Regions from separate parts of the Brachymonas sp. KE5 genome, predicted to be linked through region 1. Evidence: predicted binding sites of a transcription regulator. Region 1 holds the regulator's gene; each other region holds the start of a gene.
What was found. Region 1 encodes sigma-54, which starts transcription at its own class of promoters, with help from an activator protein. Its sites were predicted from a motif close to TGGCANGNAANCTGCTTT; they were not measured.
Positions count from the first base shown of each region.

Region 1 (4,179 bases):
CCCTGCTGTGCAGCACCATGCTGCTGCCCGCGCACGCCGAACTGGCCGACCGCAACAAGCCCATGAACGTGGAAGCGGACGCCATGCAGTACGACGACCTGAACAAGATCAGCACCTTCACCGGCCGCGTGGTGGCGACCAAGGGCACCATCATCCTGCGCGCCGGCAAAGTCGAGGTAAGACAGGATGCCCAGGGGAACCAGCATACGCTCGCCATCAGTGACGGGAAGCGACCCGTCTTCATGCGCCAGAAACGCGAAGGCCTGAACGAGTTCTTCGAGGGCGAAGGCGCACGTATCGAGCGTGATGAGCTGAGCCAGATCACCCGTCTTATCGGCAACGCCAAGCTGCGTCGCCTGGTCGGCAACACGCTGGCGGATGAAGTGGTGGGCGACACCATCGTCTACAACGAAGTGACCGAGACCTACAACGTGGTGGGCGGCCCGTCCACCGCGGCGGGCGGCGCGGCTGCCGGTGCCGTGCCGGCAGGCCGCGTGCGGGCCACCATCGTGCCAGTCGGCCCGGGTGGCAGCCGCGTCGTGCCCGGCTCCAAGCCGGCGGCCACCGCACCTGCCGCCCCTCGCACCGGCACCACGCTGCGCCCGAGCAGCGCCATCGGGAACCGCCAATGACCGCCGCCGCCGAACTCCGCGAGCCCGCTTTGGCCGCTGCCACCGGCGCGGCCGACGCTCTGACGGCCACCGATACCGGCAGCCAGCTCGTGGTGCGCCATTTGCAGAAGACCTACGGCCGGCGCAAGGTGGTCAAGGACGTCTCGCTCACCGTGCGCAAGGGCGAAGTGGTCGGCCTGCTCGGCCCCAACGGCGCCGGCAAGACCACGTCCTTCTACATGATCGTCGGCCTGATCCGCGCCGATGGCGGCACCATTTCCATCGACGGCGAGCCGATCGAGGACATGCCGATCCACCGCCGCTCGCGCATGGGCCTGTCCTACCTGCCGCAGGAAGCCTCCATCTTCCGCAAGCTCACGGTGGAGGAAAACATCCGCGCCGTGCTCGAACTGCAGGTGGACGAACGCGGCCGCAAGCTGGGCCGCAACGACATCGACAGCCAGCTCAACGCGCTGCTGGAAGACCTGCACATTGCACAACTGCGCGAATCGCCTGCGCTGGCGCTGTCCGGCGGCGAGCGCCGCCGCGTCGAGATCGCCCGCGCCCTGGCCACGCAGCCGCGCTTCATCCTGCTGGACGAACCCTTTGCCGGCATCGACCCGATCGCCGTGCTCGAGATCCAGCGCATCATCCAGTTCCTGAAGCAGCGCGGCATCGGCGTGCTCATCACCGACCACAACGTGCGGGAAACGCTGGGTATCTGCGATCATGCCTGCATCATCAGCGACGGCACCGTCCTGATGGAAGGCACGCCCGAAGAAATCGTCGCCAACCCCGAGGTGCGCCGCGTCTATCTGGGCGAACACTTCCGCATGTAGGACGGCATGAAGCCCGGCCTGCAGCTGCGCACCGCCCAGGGGCTGGCGCTCACGCCGCAACTGCAGCAGTCGATCCGGCTGCTGCAACTGTCCACGCAGGAGCTGCAGCAGGAATTGCAGCAGGCGCTGGCCGAGAACCCGTTTCTGGAGTTGCTGGAAGATGGGGAAGGCTCCCTTCCCGAGTCCGCTTCGGGCGACGATGACACCCAGGCTGAACCGGCCGACGCATTCGCGAGCGGGGATTTCCGCGCGGAAGCAGCGGCTGCTTCCGGGGCCGATGCCTACGACAATGAAACTACCGCCAGTTCCTCCGCGCTCAACGACGCCGCCAGCGTGCTGGCCGATGATGCCGCCCCAGGCAGCGCCGGCCCGGCCGAGGAGGGCGACGAGGCTCTGTGGCAACACGGACAGGATTCCGGCAGCGACGCCCCCGAAACCGGGGATGCAGCCGCCTCCGAATCGCGCGACAGCTGGGAAACCGACACTCCTTACCCCTCCGCCCCCGCCAGCGGCGACGACGACTGGCAGGACCGCCTGCAGGCCGCCACCAGCCTGACCGAGCACCTGGAACAGCAGGCCCACGCCCTACGTCTGGATCCGCAGGAGCAGGCCGCCCTGCAATGCCTGATCGATTCGCTCGACGAGCGCGGCTGGCTGGCCGATTCGCTGGACGAGCTGGCCGACTCCCTGCTGCCGCAGCTGGCGGACGACAGCAGCACCATCGAGGAACAGCGCGAGGAATTGCTGCACCTGCTCACCATGGCACTGCGCCTGCTGCAGGCCATGGAACCGGCCGGCGTGGGCGCACGCGACCTGGCCGAGTGCCTGCGCCTGCAGCTGGCGACGGACCGTCTGGCCGCCCACCCTGCCGCCAGCACCGCGCGCGCCGTGCTGGCGCAGCCGCTGGACCTGCTGGCACGCCGCGACATCCGCAGCCTGGCGCGCCAGACCGGCAGCCCGGCCGATTCCGTCAAGGCCGCCCTGCAGCTGATCGCCACGCTGGAGCCGCAACCGGCGCGCCGCTTCGCCCCGGCCGAGCGCGAATTCATCGTGCCCGATGCCGTGGTGCATCGCCTGCCCGCGCGCGCGGGCATGACAGGCTGGCAGGTGCAGCTCCACGCCGAAGCCCTGCCGCGCTTGCAGGTCCAGGAACGCTATGCCGCCCTGCTGCGCCAGCATCGCGACGGCAGCGCCGAGGCCCTGCAGCAGCAGCTCAACGAGGCGCGCTGGCTGGTGCGCAGCCTGCAACAGCGCCAGGACACGCTGCTACGCGTGAGCGAGGCCATCGTGCAGCGGCAGGCCCGCTTCCTGGCCGAAGGCCCGCTGGCCATGCAACCGCTGGTGATGCGCGAGATTGCCGACACGCTGGGCCTGCACGAATCCACCATCAGCCGCGTCTGCAGCGGCAAGTACCTGTCCACGCCATGGGGCACCTTCGAGCTGAAGCACTTCTTCGGCTCCGGCCTGGCCAGCGAGGACGGCAGCAGCACCAGCAGCACCGCGGTGCGCACGCTGATCGCGCAATGGATCGCCGAGGAGCCAGCGCGCAAGCCGCTCAGCGACAGCCGCCTGTGCGAGCTGCTGCAGGAGCGCGGCATCCAGTGCGCGCGCCGCACCGTCGCCAAGTACCGCGAGCAGCTGCGCATCCCCCCGGCGCACCTGCGCAAGAGCCTCGATTAAGGTCGCCTGCGGCCTACTCCTGCGTCGTCCGCGGGCTGACAGCGCCTCGCCCTGCTCTCCCACGAAGCGCCCCCGGCTGTGTTTCCACAATGGAGCCCATGCAGCCGGAAAGAGCTGCATGCCCCCCAACCCGACAGGAGATACGCATGAACACCCCCAACAACCCCCATAACGTTCCCGAAACCCCGCAGGACGCCCGGGAAGAAGCCAGCACCGTCGGCATGGCCGGTGGCGCCTTGGCTGGTGCCGCTGCAGGTGCAGCCATCGGCGCTGCGGCTGCCGGCCCCGTCGGCGTGATCGCCGGTGGCGTGATTGGCGCGCTGACCGGTGGCGTGGTCGGCTACACCGCCGTGGATTCGGCCGACCCCAACTATGCCTACTGGGAAGACAGCTACCAGAGCCAGCCCGGCTACCGTGCCGACTACGACTACACGCGCGACTACAGCCCCGCCTACCGTCTGGGCTACCAGGGCCGCGGCGTCTACGCCGGCCGCAGCTGGGACGAATCGGAAGCCGACCTGGCGCGCGACTGGGACACCATCAAGGGCGACTCCCGCCTGACCTGGGAAGAGGCCAAGGCCTCCGCCCGCTCCGCCTGGCACCGTGTCGAGGAAGCCCTGCCGGGCGATGCTGACGGTGACGGCCGCTAAGCCGCACGGCAGCGCCCAATGAAAAACCCCGGCAGGTCATACACCGCGCCGGGGTTTAATGCGGCACCTGGCTATGGTGCGGCTGAAAAAGCTGGCATGAATTCCGCAGCATGCCCTGCGCGCGGGGGCCTGATGGCCCTGCCGCCGCCTCCCTTGGCTGGAAGCGCCTCCTGTGTGACGGAGTGATGTCATCTTAGCGTCGGACATCGCTGCTTCGCCCCGGGAAAGCCCGTAAAACCGGTGCCAGTGTGTGAACACATGTAAAAGCACAGGCCCTGCGGCTTCAGCCAAAAAACTCCCCGCAGCAGGCGCCCCAGCTGCTGCGGTGCACGGCATCGCTGCATGAAAAAACCCTCGCCTGTGCATGACAAGAGCGAGGGTTTGCTTACGCTTTCGGCG
Region 1 covers NZ_CM173463.1:2,642,624-2,646,802, forward strand. The annotation lists gene lptA (lipopolysaccharide transport periplasmic protein LptA) at 1-632, shown strand, start outside; gene lptB (LPS export ABC transporter ATP-binding protein) at 629-1,450, shown strand; gene rpoN (RNA polymerase factor sigma-54) at 1,457-3,130, shown strand; gene ACX36O_RS12535 (hypothetical protein) at 3,277-3,780, shown strand.

Region 2 (4,179 bases), 300 kb from region 1:
CACCACGGACGTGATGGCATAGCCCTGGATGCCGCCATAGCGCAGCCACAGGCCGGCGCCCACGAAAGCCAGTACCATCAGCACGGCCGACCACAGCGCTGCCGTTGCGGAACGGCGCTGGATCGCACCCTCGGTGCGGTGCGCCAGATAGACTGCGCCCTGCAGCGTGATCATGGCGCTGGAGACGATGCCGGCCAGCAGTGCAAACGGATTGAGCAGTTGCCAGAAGCTGCCGGTGTAGTTCACCATCAGCAGCTCGTTGAACTGGAACGGCACACCCTGCAGCAGGTTGCCGAAAGCCACGCCGAAGATCACCGGGGGCACGAAGCCGCCGACGAACAGGCCCCAGTCCCAGCTGCGGCGCCACTGCGCGTCCTTGAGCAGGCTGCGGTACTTGAAGCCGACCGGCCGGAAGAACAGCGCCCACAGCGCGGCCATCATGGCCCAGTAGAAGCCGCTGAAGGCCGTGGCGTAGATCAGCGGCCAGGCGGCAAAGATGGCGCCGCCGCCGGTGATGAACCAGACCTGGTTGCCCTCCCAGTGCATGCCCACCGAGTTGATGACCACGCGGCGCTCGTCGTCGGTCTTGCCGACGAAGGGCAGCAGCGTGCCCACGCCCATGTCATGCCCGTCCATGATGGCAAAGCCAATCAGCAGCACGCCCACCAGCAGCCACCAGATGATTTTCAGGGTTGGATAGTCCAGCATGGTGTGTCCTCCTCAGGCCTGCGTGCGCGGCTGCTGTGCCACGTCGTTGTCATAGCGTCCGGTGCCAAGGCTGCCCGGCCCCTTGCGGGCGAACTTGATCATCAGGTACATCTCGATGATCAGCAACAGCGTGTAGAAACCGACGAAGCCCGCCAGCGAGCCATACAGGCTCTCCACGCTGAGCGTGGACACCGACAGGTGCGTCGGCAGCACGCCGTAGATGGTCCAGGGCTGGCGGCCGTACTCGGCCACGAACCAGCCCAGTTCGGCGGCGATCCAGGGCGCGGGCAGCATCCACAGCGCCCAGCGCAGCAGCCAGCGCTTCTCGCTGAATCGACCCTTGAGCGTTTCCCAGAACGCCAGCGTGAACAGCGCCAGCATCAGAAAGCCCAGCCCCACCATGATGCGGAAGCTCCAGAACATGGGCGTCACGCGCGGCACCGTGCTGTCCACCGCCTTCTGGATCATTTCGGGCGTGGCCTGGCGCACATCGGTGGTGTATTTCTTCAGCAGCAGACCGAAGCCCAGATCGTTCTGGTGTTCCTTGAACACGCGCAGCGCCTCGGCATCGTTGCGGTCCTTGCGCAGGGCCTCCAGCGCCACCACGGCCGGAATGCCGCGCTCGATGCGCTCGCGGTTCTTCTGCTTGATATCGTGGATGCCGGGAATCTGCCGGTCGAGCGAGCGCGTACCGATGATGCCCATCACCCACGGAATCTCGATCTCCCAGTCGTTCTTTTGCTCGGCCTCGTTGATGCCGGCCACCAGCTTGAGCCCGGCCGGCGCCGGCTCGGTTTCCCACATCGCCTCGAGCGAGGCCATCTTGGTCTGCTGCGCCTCGCCCACGGTATAGCCGGATTCATCTCCCAGCACGATCACCGACAGGATGGACGCCAGGCCAAAGGCAGCCGCCACGCGGAAACTGCGCTTGGCAAACTCCACGTTGCGCCCCTTGAGCAGGTACCAGGCCGAGATGGACAGCACGAACATGGCACCCGTCACGTAGCCGGCCGACACGGTGTGCACGAACTTGGCCTGCGCATCCGGGTTGAACACGATGGCCATGAAGTCGGTCATCTCCATGCGCATGGTTTCGAAGTTGAACTCGGCGCCCACCGGGGCCTGCATCCAGCCGTTGGCAATCAGGATCCACAGCGCCGACAGATTGGTGCCGATGGCCATCAGCGTGGTCACCAGCAAATGCTGCGGCTTGCTCAGACGGTCCCAGCCGAAGAAGAACAGGCCGATCATGGTCGATTCGAGGAAGAAGGCCATCAGCCCCTCGATCGCCAGCGGCGCGCCGAAAATGTCGCCCACATAGTGTGAGTAATAGGCCCAGTTGGTGCCGAACTGGAATTCCAGCGTGATGCCGGTGGTCACGCCCAGGGCGAAGTTGATGCCGAACAGCTTGCCCCAGAAGCGCGTCATGTCCTTCCAGATGACCTTGCCGGTCATCACGTAAACGCTTTCCATGATCACCAGCAGCCAGACCATGCCGAGCGTGAGCGGCACGAAGAGGAAGTGGTACATGGCCGTGGCGGCAAACTGCAGCCGCGACAAGTCAACCAGTTGTTCGGATATCACTGCGAAGCTCCTGACGATGAGGGGGAGACGAGAACGTGCGCTGCCGTGCTGCCCGCGTCGGCTTGCACCCGCTCGCTGCGGAAGAACGCCCACCAGATGGCCGTGAGCAGGACCAGCTTGACCAGCACCACCCAGACCAGGTGGCGCACGAGTGCGGAATCAGACCATTGCATGCGCATGCCTCCATCCATACAAGAATCGTGCCAACTTGCAAATACGGCAGAAAACAAGGGCTTGCAAACGGCTGCTGTTCGCCAAAGTCTTGACCCGTGTCAATGCCACTGTCATTCTGACAGCATTTCTGCCAGAATGACAGGCATGTCACCCGTCCCCACCGACACGCTGCCGCATGAAATGCTGTCCTACCTCGACAGCCTGCCCGAGCCGCACATCGTCTGCGACAGCGCCTACCGCATCCGCGCTGCCAATGCCGCCTACCAGCGCATCTATGGCCACAGCGCCGCCATCATCGGCCAGCGCTGCCACGAAGCCTCGCACCGCTCCGATGTACCCTGCGACCAGGCCGGTGAAACCTGCCCGCTGGCGCAGGCGCTGCAATCCGGCCAGCGCGAGCGCGTGCTGCACCTGCACCATACGCCGCAGGGCGAGGAATACGTGCAGATCGAACTGGCGCCCATCCGCAATGCCCGCGGCGAGCTGCGCTACTTCATCGAGAAGATGGAGCCGCTGCGCATGCATGCACCCGAGGGCGGCCCCCGGCTAACCGGCACCTCGCCGGCCTTCCGCCGCATGCTGGAAATGGTGTCGCGCGTGGCGCCCTCCGAGGCCAGCGTGCTGCTGCACGGCGAATCCGGCACCGGCAAGGAACTGGTGGCGCATGCGCTGCACGATAGCAGCAACCGGCGCAGCCATGCCTTCGTGGTGGTGGAGTGCGCCAGCCTGGCCGAGACCCTGTTCGAATCGGAACTGTTCGGCCACGAGAAAGGCGCTTTTACCGGTGCCTCGCAAAGCAAGCCCGGTCTGGTCGAGGCTGCCAGCGGGGGCACCCTGTTCCTGGACGAGGTGGGCGACATACCACTGTCCATGCAGGTCAAGCTGCTGCGCCTGCTCGAAACCGGCACCTACCGCCGCGTCGGCAGCACCGAGCTGCGCCATGTGGATGTGCGGCTGATCTCGGCCTCGCACCGCAGCCTGCCCGACATGGTGGCTGCCGGCAAGTTCCGCCAGGACCTGTACTACCGCCTGTCCACCTTTCCGATCCGGCTGCCGCCGCTGCGCGAGCGGGTGCAGGACATTCCCGCGCTGGCCGCGCACCTGCTGCAACGCCTGGCACCGGGGCGCGACATGCGGCTCAGTGCCGCTGCGCTGCATTGCCTGCAGACCTGGCCCTTCCCCGGCAACGTGCGCGAGCTGCGCAATGTGCTGGAGCGCGCCTGCCTGCTGGCCGATGGCGAGGTGCTGGATGCGGCACTGATGGCGCAGGCACTGCAGCCCGAGGCAACGGCCTGGCAAGCTGCTGCGGCCCTGCCCGGTGCGTACAGTCTGCCCGCCTCCGCGGCCTCCCCTGGCCACGGCACCACCGCCCTTGCCGACGCTGGCAGCGCTTTCCGTGCGGCGCCTGTCGCAACCCTGCAGCAACTCGAGCGTCAGGCCCTGCTGCAGGCACTGCAGCGCCATGCGGGCAATCGCGCAGAGCTGGCGCGCGCGCTCGGCATCAGCGAGCGCACGCTGTACCGCCGCCTGCGCCAGTTGCAGCAGGAAACCGGCCACTCCGCCTGAGCCACAAAAAAGCCGGTGGGGCATATGCCGCTCCGGCTGGCTTCAAGGGGCGCTGCCAGCGCCCCGTCGGAGGAGACTCAGGCCTTGCGTTCGCCGGCGCCAGGAAGCTCTTCCCACCCCGTGATCATGGCCTTGAGCTGCGAACCC
Region 2 covers NZ_CM173463.1:127,659-131,837, reverse strand. The annotation lists gene cydB (cytochrome d ubiquinol oxidase subunit II) at 1-708, opposite strand, end outside; gene ACX36O_RS00685 (cytochrome ubiquinol oxidase subunit I) at 721-2,292, opposite strand; gene cydP (cytochrome oxidase putative small subunit CydP) at 2,289-2,465, opposite strand; gene ACX36O_RS00675 (sigma-54 interaction domain-containing protein) at 2,611-4,032, shown strand; gene ACX36O_RS00670 (cytochrome b/b6 domain-containing protein) at 4,110-4,179, opposite strand, start outside.
Region 2: the regulator sigma-54 is predicted to act here: its motif matches at 2,481-2,498, upstream of cydP (cytochrome oxidase putative small subunit CydP).

Region 3 (4,179 bases), 150 kb from region 1:
AATCAGGGCGAGGCTCATGCAGCAATAATTAAATTTAAAGTACTAATTATTGCTGCATTTCGACAGGAATGCGCCCCACAAACGCAAAAATCCCCGCAGGCCGAAGCCGGCGGGGATTTCGGGACCAGCGCCGTCCACAGACGACGCGATCCGGTGTTACAGCAGCGTGCGCAAAGGCAGCATTAGAGCCACTTCCAGTCGGGATTGCGGCCTTCCCAATCCTTGACCTGCTTTTCAGCCTCGTCGCGGGCAATGCCGGCACGTTCCTGCAGGCGGCCGACCAGCTGGTCGCGCTTGCCGGCAATCACGTCCAGGTCGTCGTCGGTGAGCTTGCCCCACTGTTCCTTGACCTTGCCCTTGAGCTGTTTCCAGTTGCCTTCGATGGTGTCCTTGTTGATCGCAGTCATGGTGTTTCCTTTCATGATCGTTCCAGGTAGCCGGATGGCTTCGGAATGGCTGCCTTGCCATTGGGTGGCAGGTGCAGTGCAACCATGGCTTTCATGCTAAGCGGCCGCGTCAGTCCTGCCCGTAGGAACCCGGAACCAGTGGCTGTAGGAAAGGGCGGACGCCGCCGCGTTTGCTGCGAGGCGTACGCCGGTGGTGGCCAGCGGAGCAATCGCTGGAGGCAGGAAGGTGGCCTCCGGCCGATCCGGATCAAGCCGGCTGCTGGTCGTGGCCGGCATAATGCCATGCATCGCGCAGGCTGGCGGAACGGTGATCCGGCAGGCATGCCCAGCACCCGGCCCCTCGGCGAAGCCGGCGCTTTCAACCTATCCCGGAGTCATCTCATGAAACACCTCGCCCTTGCTCTCGCCCTGTTTGGCGCCGCCACACTGGCACAGGCCGATGTCACCGTCAGCGATCCCTGGGTGCGCGGCACCGTGCCGGCACAGCGTGCCACCGGTGCCTTCATGCGCCTGCAGGCCGACCAGGATCTGCGTCTGGTTGCCGCCAGTTCACCTGTGGCCGGCGTGGCCGAGATCCACGAGATGGTGATGCAGGACAACGTGATGAAAATGCGCCGCGTGGACGGCATTGCGCTGGGCAAGGGCAAGCCGCTCGAGCTGAAGCCGGGCGGCTACCACGTGATGCTGATGGACCTCAAGCAGCCGCTCAAGGCGGGCGAGCAGGTGCCGCTGACACTGACCTTCGAGGGCGCAGCCAAGGGCAAGACCATCACCAAGCAGGTGCAGGCCACCGTGCAAAGCCTGGCGCCCCAGGGGAGCCAGGGGCACGGCGCCATGATGAAGCACTAAGCCCGCTCCGTGGCCGGGGGGCTGGCCATGTCGCCCATTCCCCTGGCAAGGGCTTGACGCCCCCAGCGGCTGTTCAGCGCAGCACTTCGCGCAGCGCCTTCAGCGTGCGTGCGCGTGCCAGCGCGTCGGCGGCAGCAGCGTAGTGATCGCCGCGCGGACGCGAGAAAGCATGCTGCACCCCCGGATAGTCGTAAATGGCCACATTCGCACGGCCTTCGGCGGCGGCGCGGATTTGCGCCTGCGCCTCGGGCGGGCAGTATTCGTCATTGCCGGCAAAGTGCAGCACCAGCCGGCCCTGGATGTTGTCCATTTCGTCCAGCCTGTTCTCGATGCCGGTACCGTAGTAGCCGACCGACACCGCTGCGTCGGTACGACAGGCTGCCAGATAGGCCATCTTGCCACCCAGACAATAGCCGACTACGCCGGCCTTGTCGTGCTGCTGGCATTCGGGCAGGGCGCGTGCAGCGCGCAAGGTGGCGGCAATGTCCTGCGTCCCCACGTCCTGGTCGAAGCTGTTGAAGAAGCCGAACGCGCTCTGCCAGCCTTCCGGCGTGTAATCCAGCTCGACGCCGGGCTCCAGGCGCCAGAACAGATCCGGCACCACGGCCACGAAACCCTCCTGTGCAAATCCGTCGGCAACCTCGCGCATGGTGGCGTTCACGCCAAAGATTTCCTGGCAGATGACCAGTGCCGGCCCCTTGCCGGAGGGCGGAACGGCGACATAGGCACTGAACGTGCCGGTGCCGTCGGTGGACTGGATGTCGATGGTCTGGCTGTTGCTCATGGGTGTCTCCTCTCGATGGATGAATGCCGCCGGGGATGGCGGTCTGGGTGCCAGGGCACTTGCGGCTGATTATGCCGGCTGCTTCGCTGCACGGCGCTCCGGGCCGGCAACTCCCGGCAACAGGGCCGTGATTGCACCAAAGCAGTGCAAGCAATTGCAACAAGGGTGTGCATGGGAAACCGGAGCACGGGCTTGCAAGGGGGCAGTCCCGGCGTGGGGCACCGAAAAAATGAAGTTGGCATGTTTTGTGCTTGGCTTGGGATGTCTCTCATCCACATCCTGAAAGGAAGTTCCATGCCGGGAAATTTTGCCCTCCGTTCAAGTGCCGTCCTGATTCCGTCCCTGTTCCTGACGCAAGCCTGCCTGGCGCAGCTTGCCACCAGCCCTGCTCCCGAGGCGGCCCCTTCGCCCCTGAGCGTCAATGTCGGGCTGGTCAGCCTCTACAAGTATCGGGGCCAGGACCAGTATGTCTCCGACAGCGGCAAGACCCGCGCCGTGCGCCCGGCGCTGCAGGGCGGGCTCGACTACAGTTTTGCCAACGGCTTTTATCTGGGCAACTGGAATTCCAGCGTGCGCCTGAACAAGGATGCCCGCGTAGAAATGGATTTCTATGGTGGCTACCGTACCAGCACGGGCCCGGTGAACTGGGATTTCGGCCTATTGCGCTACCAGTATCCGGGAGATGCACGCCTCAACACCACCGAAGTCTACGCGGCCGGCAGCTGGGAAGAACTGACGCTGAAGTACTCGCACACTGTGTCGCGTCGCTATTTCGGACTCGACGGCGGTCGCGGAACCGGCTATGTGAACCTTGCCTGGAGCCACCCGCTGGGTTCCGGCCTGGGCTTGCAGGCAGCACTCGGCCACACCTTCCTGCCTGCGCAGGTGCGCGCCGGCGGCCTGTCGGACTATTCGGACTACAGCCTGGGACTGGCCTGGGAATTCCAGCCGCACCTGACCCTGACTGCCGGGATTGCGGGTGCCGACCGGCGCACCAGCTGGGGCGATATCAACCGTCCGCGCGCCATTGCCGGACTCAAGGCCGTTTTCTAGTCAACATCACATTCACACTCAGGGGAAGCAACATGAAACTCATCACCGCCATCATCAAGCCCTTCAAGCTCGATGAAGTCCGCGAGGCCCTGTCCGAGATTGGCGTGCAGGGCATTACCGTCACCGAAGTGAAAGGCTTTGGCCGCCAGAAGGGCCATACCGAACTATACCGGGGCGCCGAATACGTGGTCGACTTTCTGCCCAAGGTGAAGCTTGAGGCCGCCGTGGATGACGCGCTGCTGGAGCAGGCGCTCGAGGCGATCGAGAGCAGCGCGCGCACCGGCAAGATCGGCGACGGCAAGATTTTTGTCACTAGCCTGGAACAGGTCATCCGCATTCGCACTGGCGAGAGCGGCAGTGTTGCCCTGTAACTGGCAGAAACTCGGGAGGATCCTGATCATGAGAAAGCCCATTTTTTTCCTGCTCGCCGGCCTGTCCGGCATGCTGCTTGCCCCCGCCGTCTGGGCGCAGGCAGCGCCCGCTGCGGTCGCTGAGGCCAGCGTCAACAAGGGCGATGTCGCCTGGTTGCTGACGGCCACACTGTTGGTCGTGATGATGAGCATTCCCGGTCTGGCGCTGTTCTACGGCGGCATGGCGCGCGCCAAGAACATGCTGTCGGTGCTGATGCAGGTTTTTGTCGTGTTCGCGCTGGTCAGCGTGCTCTGGCTGGTATTCGGCTACAGCCTGGCCTTCAGCGGTGGCAATGCCGTGCTGGGTGACTTCGGCAAGCTGTTCCTCGCCGGTGTGAACGCCGCCAGCCTGTCGGACACCTTCAGCGCGCAGTCCAAGCTGCCTGAACTGGCATTCGTTGCCTTTCAGGGCTCGTTTGCCGCGATCAGTTGCGGCATCATCGTCGGCGCATTTGCCGAGCGCGTCCGCTTTTCTGCGGTACTGGCGTTCATCGTGCTGTGGCTCACGTTCAGCTACCTGCCGATTGCCCACATGGTGTGGTCGGGGCAGGGCTATCTGTTCGGCAAGGGCGCGCTGGATTTTGCCGGCGGCACCGTGGTGCACATCAATGCCGGCGTGGCCGGCCTGGTGGGAGCGAGACTGGTGGGCCGGCGTATCGGCCTGGGACGCGAAGCG
Region 3 covers NZ_CM173463.1:2,790,605-2,794,783, forward strand. The annotation lists gene ACX36O_RS13175 (YifB family Mg chelatase-like AAA ATPase) at 1-18, opposite strand, end outside; gene ACX36O_RS13180 (CsbD family protein) at 183-398, opposite strand; gene ACX36O_RS13185 (copper chaperone PCu(A)C) at 789-1,256, shown strand; gene ACX36O_RS13190 (dienelactone hydrolase family protein) at 1,330-2,040, opposite strand; gene ACX36O_RS13195 (TorF family putative porin) at 2,335-3,093, shown strand; gene ACX36O_RS13200 (P-II family nitrogen regulator) at 3,126-3,464, shown strand; gene ACX36O_RS13205 (ammonium transporter) at 3,493-4,179, shown strand, end outside.
Region 3: the regulator sigma-54 is predicted to act here: its motif matches at 2,277-2,294, upstream of ACX36O_RS13195 (TorF family putative porin).

Region 4 (4,179 bases), 760 kb from region 1:
CGCCCGATCTGGCGCCCGGGCAGTGGCGCTGGCTGGCTCCCGAACAGCTGGCTGCGCTGACGACCCGATAAACCCGACTGCGCCGATGCCGCCCGTCGAAAACGCTGCCGGCTGCCGCGCACTGTCACACTGACTTGCTACACTGCATGCCATGAAAATCATGCTGGATGCCTTCTGGCGCGCGGTGGCCTACTGCCTGCATCCGCGCGTTATCCTGCTCTCCCTGCTGCCGCTGCTGCTGATGGTGCTGGCGGGCCTGGCCTTTGCCCAGTGGGGCTGGTGGCCGGTGGTGGATGCGGTGCGTCTTTGGCTGGATGGCACGGCGGTACAGACCGTGATCGACCAGGGCTTCGACTGGCTGGGCGTGCCGCAATTCAAGTCGGTGGTGCCGGCGCTGGTGGTGGTGGTGCTGGTGACGCCGCTGATCGTGATCCTCTCGCTGCTGGCGGTGGCCACATTGATGACGCCGGCGCTGGTGAAGATGGTGGGGGCACGCCGCTTTCCCGATCTCGAGCGTCGCCACGGAGCCGGCTTTTTCGGCAGCCTGGGCTGGTCGCTCGGCCACACGCTGCTGGCGCTGATGCTGCTGATGGTGAGCATTCCACTCTGGTTTCTTCCTCCCCTGATGCTGGTGGTGCCGCCGCTGATCTGGGGCTGGCTGACCTATCGCGTGATGAGTTTCGACGCCTGGGCCGAGCACGCCAGCAGGCAGGAGCGCCGTGCCCTGATGCAGCGCCATCGACTGGAACTGCTGACCATGGGCATCGTCACCGGCCTGCTGGGCGCTGCGCCGAGCGTGGTGTGGGCTTCGGCGGCGGTGTTCATTGCCGCTTTCGTGGTGCTGATTCCGGCGGCAATCTGGATTTATGCGCTGGTGTTTGCCTTCTCTTCGCTCTGGTTCAGCCACTTCTGCCTGCAGGCCCTGCAGCAGTTGCGGCAGGAGCAGGAATCCGGCTACCGCGGCTCGACTGGCGTGCAGACCACGCTGGATGTACAGGCACGCGAAGTCGGGCGTGCGTCCGCCACCGGCGCCGGAGAGTCCGCGGCCCTGCCGCCTGCTGCCGTGCCAGGCCCTACTGACACTGCCAACAGGGAGGTTTCGTGAATTCCCCGACCCCGCTTGATCCGTCCGGCATCGTGCTGCCGTCCCCGCCCCCGCATGTCACGCTGCCACGCTTCGGTCTGCTGCTGGTGGGTGATGAACTGCTGTCCGGCCGCCGCTCCGACCAGCATCTGCCCAAGACCATCGAGTTGCTGGCCGCGCGCGGGCTGACGCTGTCCTATGTGCACATGGTGGGGGATGCGCGGGCCGATATCGCTGCGCAGTTGCGCCAGGTGCTGGCGAGTGGTGACGTGGTGTTCTCCTGTGGCGGCATTGGTGCCACACCCGATGACCAGACGCGCCAGGCCGCGGCCGAAGCCCTGGGGGTGCCGCTGGCCCTGCAGCCACAGGCGAAAGTGCTGATCGACCAGCGTTTTGCCGAGCTGGCGGAGCAAAAGGGCATCTCTTTCGAGCCCGAAAGCGCAGACCATCAGCAGCGCCTGCAGATGGGGGTATTTCCGCAGGGGGCGCAGATCGTGCCCAATCCCTACAACCGGATTCCGGGCTTTTCGGTCGGGCATGTGCATTTCTTCCCCGGCTTTCCTGCCATGGCCTGGCCCATGATGGAGTGGGTGCTCGATACCTATTACGCGTTCTGGTTCGACCAGCGTGCCTGGGCCGAAAATGCGGTGGTGGTCAAGAACGCCTCGGAAGCCATGCTGACGCCGATGATGGAAGCGCTGGAGGCGCGTTATCCCGGCATCAGGGTGTTCAGCCTGCCCACGCTGCAGCACCCCGTGCATGGTCCCCATATCGATCTGGGGGTGAAAGGCGATCCGGCACAGGTGACGCAGGCCTTTGCCGAAATGATGGCGGGCTTGCGCAGCCTGGGTTGCGAACTCGGGCCGGTGCAGCATCCCGCAGCGCTGTAGGCACGGCTGGCGCCGGCATGGGGCAGCGTCCGACAAACTGTGCACCGATTGGGTGCATCTCCTTGGTTGCGCAAATGCACCAATTTGGTGCGATGTCGTCCATTCGACCGAAGCACGCGGCGGTTGCCCGCAATGCCGCCCGCGGCGCTCCGGGAAATTTTCTCGCGCCAGCGGCATTTCGCCCGGCCAAAGCATGCTCCGAAGGTGCACAATCACAGGCGAAATCTTTCTGTCACAGGAGCCGGGCTCGGTGGACAGGCACCGTTTCTGTTGGTCTTGAAAGTTGGCACGCTTCCTGCTTGTATTGCTGTCAGACCCGGGAAGGTCGCCTGCATGCCAGACCGGATGACAACCTATACATAACCTCTTGAGGAGAAACAGCATGGCAAAGAACGTCGCTGATGTGATGAAGATGGTCGAAGAAAACGAAGTCAAATTCGTCGACTTCCGTTTCACCGATACGCGTGGCAAGGAACAGCACGTGACCGTGCCGATCTCCCACTTTGACGAAGAAAAATTCAACGAGGGCCATGCCTTCGACGGTTCTTCCGTGGCCGGCTGGAAAGGCATCGAGGCGTCGGACATGCTGCTGATGCCCGATCCCAACACCGCCAACATCGACCCCTTCTTCGAAGAAACCACGCTGATTCTGAGCTGCGACGTGCTGGAACCGGGTGACGGCAAGGCCTATGACCGCGATCCGCGTTCCATCGCCAAGCGCGCCGAAGCCTACCTGAAGGCCTCCGGCCTGGGCGACACCGCCTACTTCGGTCCCGAACCCGAGTTCTTCATTTTCGACAACGTGCGCTGGAGCACCGAGCCGGGCAACACGTTCTACACCATCGACGAATACGAAGCGCCCTGGAACAGCGGCCGCCAGTTCGATGGCGGCAACAAGGGCCACCGTCCCACCACCAAGGGGGGCTACTTCCCCGTGCCCCCGGTCGACAGCACGCAGGACATGCGCGCCGAAATGGTGCTGATCCTCGAATCGCTGGGCATCCCGGTCGAGGTGTTCCACCACGAAGTGGCCGGTGCTGGCCAGAACGAGATCGGCACCAAGTTCAGCACGCTGGTGGAGCGCGCCGACTGGACGCAGCTGCAGAAGTACGTGATCTGGAACGTGGCCAACGCCTATGGCAAGACCGCCACCTTCATGCCCAAGCCCTACCACGGTGACAACGGCTCCGGCATGCACGTGCACCAGTCCGTGTGGAAGGACGGCAAGAACCTGTTCGCCGGCAACGGCTATGCCGGCCTCTCCGATTTCGCCCTGTACTACATCGGCGGCATCATCAAGCACGCCCGTGCCCTGAACGCCATCACCAACCCCGGCACCAACAGCTACAAGCGCCTGGTGCCGCACTTCGAGGCGCCGGTGAAGCTGGCCTATTCCAGCCGCAACCGTTCCGCTTCCATCCGCATCCCGCACGTGGCCAGCGACAAGGCACGCCGCGTCGAGGCCCGCTTCCCGGATCCGCTGATGAACCCCTACCTGGGCTTTGCGGCCCTGCTGATGGCCGGTCTGGACGGCGTGGAGAACAAGATCCATCCGGGCGAAGCCGCCACCAAGGACCTGTACCACCTGCCGCCGGAAGAGGACAAGCTGATCCCGACCGTGTGCCACAGCCTGGACCAGGCGCTGGAAGAGCTGGACAAGGACCGTGCCTTCCTGACCAAGGGCGGCGTGTTCTCCGACAGCATGCTCGATGCCTACATCGACCTGAAGATGACCGAAGTGAACCGTGTGCGCATCCAGGTGAACCCGGTGGAATTCGACATGTACTATTCGCTGTGATGCAGTGATGACCCCAGGAAAAGGCGGCTTCGGCCGCTTTTTTCATGGCGGGGGCGTTACCATGTCTTCACGAAATTTTCATCGAGTTGCGATATAGTATTTTGGTTTTAGTGAATGTTGCTGCTCCGCCTTGCATGGGCGGGCAGGGATGATGATGTTCTGTGCCATGGTCCGCCTGCGTTTTTTCCACCTGTTGTCGTCTGCTGCTTCTGCTGCCGTGTTTCTCCTCGCGGGCATGGTGGCTACGTCTGCACAGGCTTCGGGCAGCGTCTATCGCTGCGGCAATGAATACACCAACCAGCCCAGCCGCATCCAGCGTGGCGGCTGTGTGCTGGTAACGGGCGGTGCGGTGACGGTGGTGCGCAATGCCGGCCGCGGAGGCGGGCAGCCGGTGGCAGTCGCCAGGG
Region 4 covers NZ_CM173463.1:592,079-596,257, forward strand. The annotation lists gene ACX36O_RS02765 (16S rRNA pseudouridine(516) synthase) at 1-71, shown strand, start outside; gene ACX36O_RS02770 (EI24 domain-containing protein) at 152-1,105, shown strand; gene ACX36O_RS02775 (competence/damage-inducible protein A) at 1,141-1,974, shown strand; gene glnA (type I glutamate--ammonia ligase) at 2,357-3,772, shown strand; gene ACX36O_RS02785 (hypothetical protein) at 3,939-4,179, shown strand, end outside.
Region 4: the regulator sigma-54 is predicted to act here: its motif matches at 2,259-2,276, upstream of glnA (type I glutamate--ammonia ligase).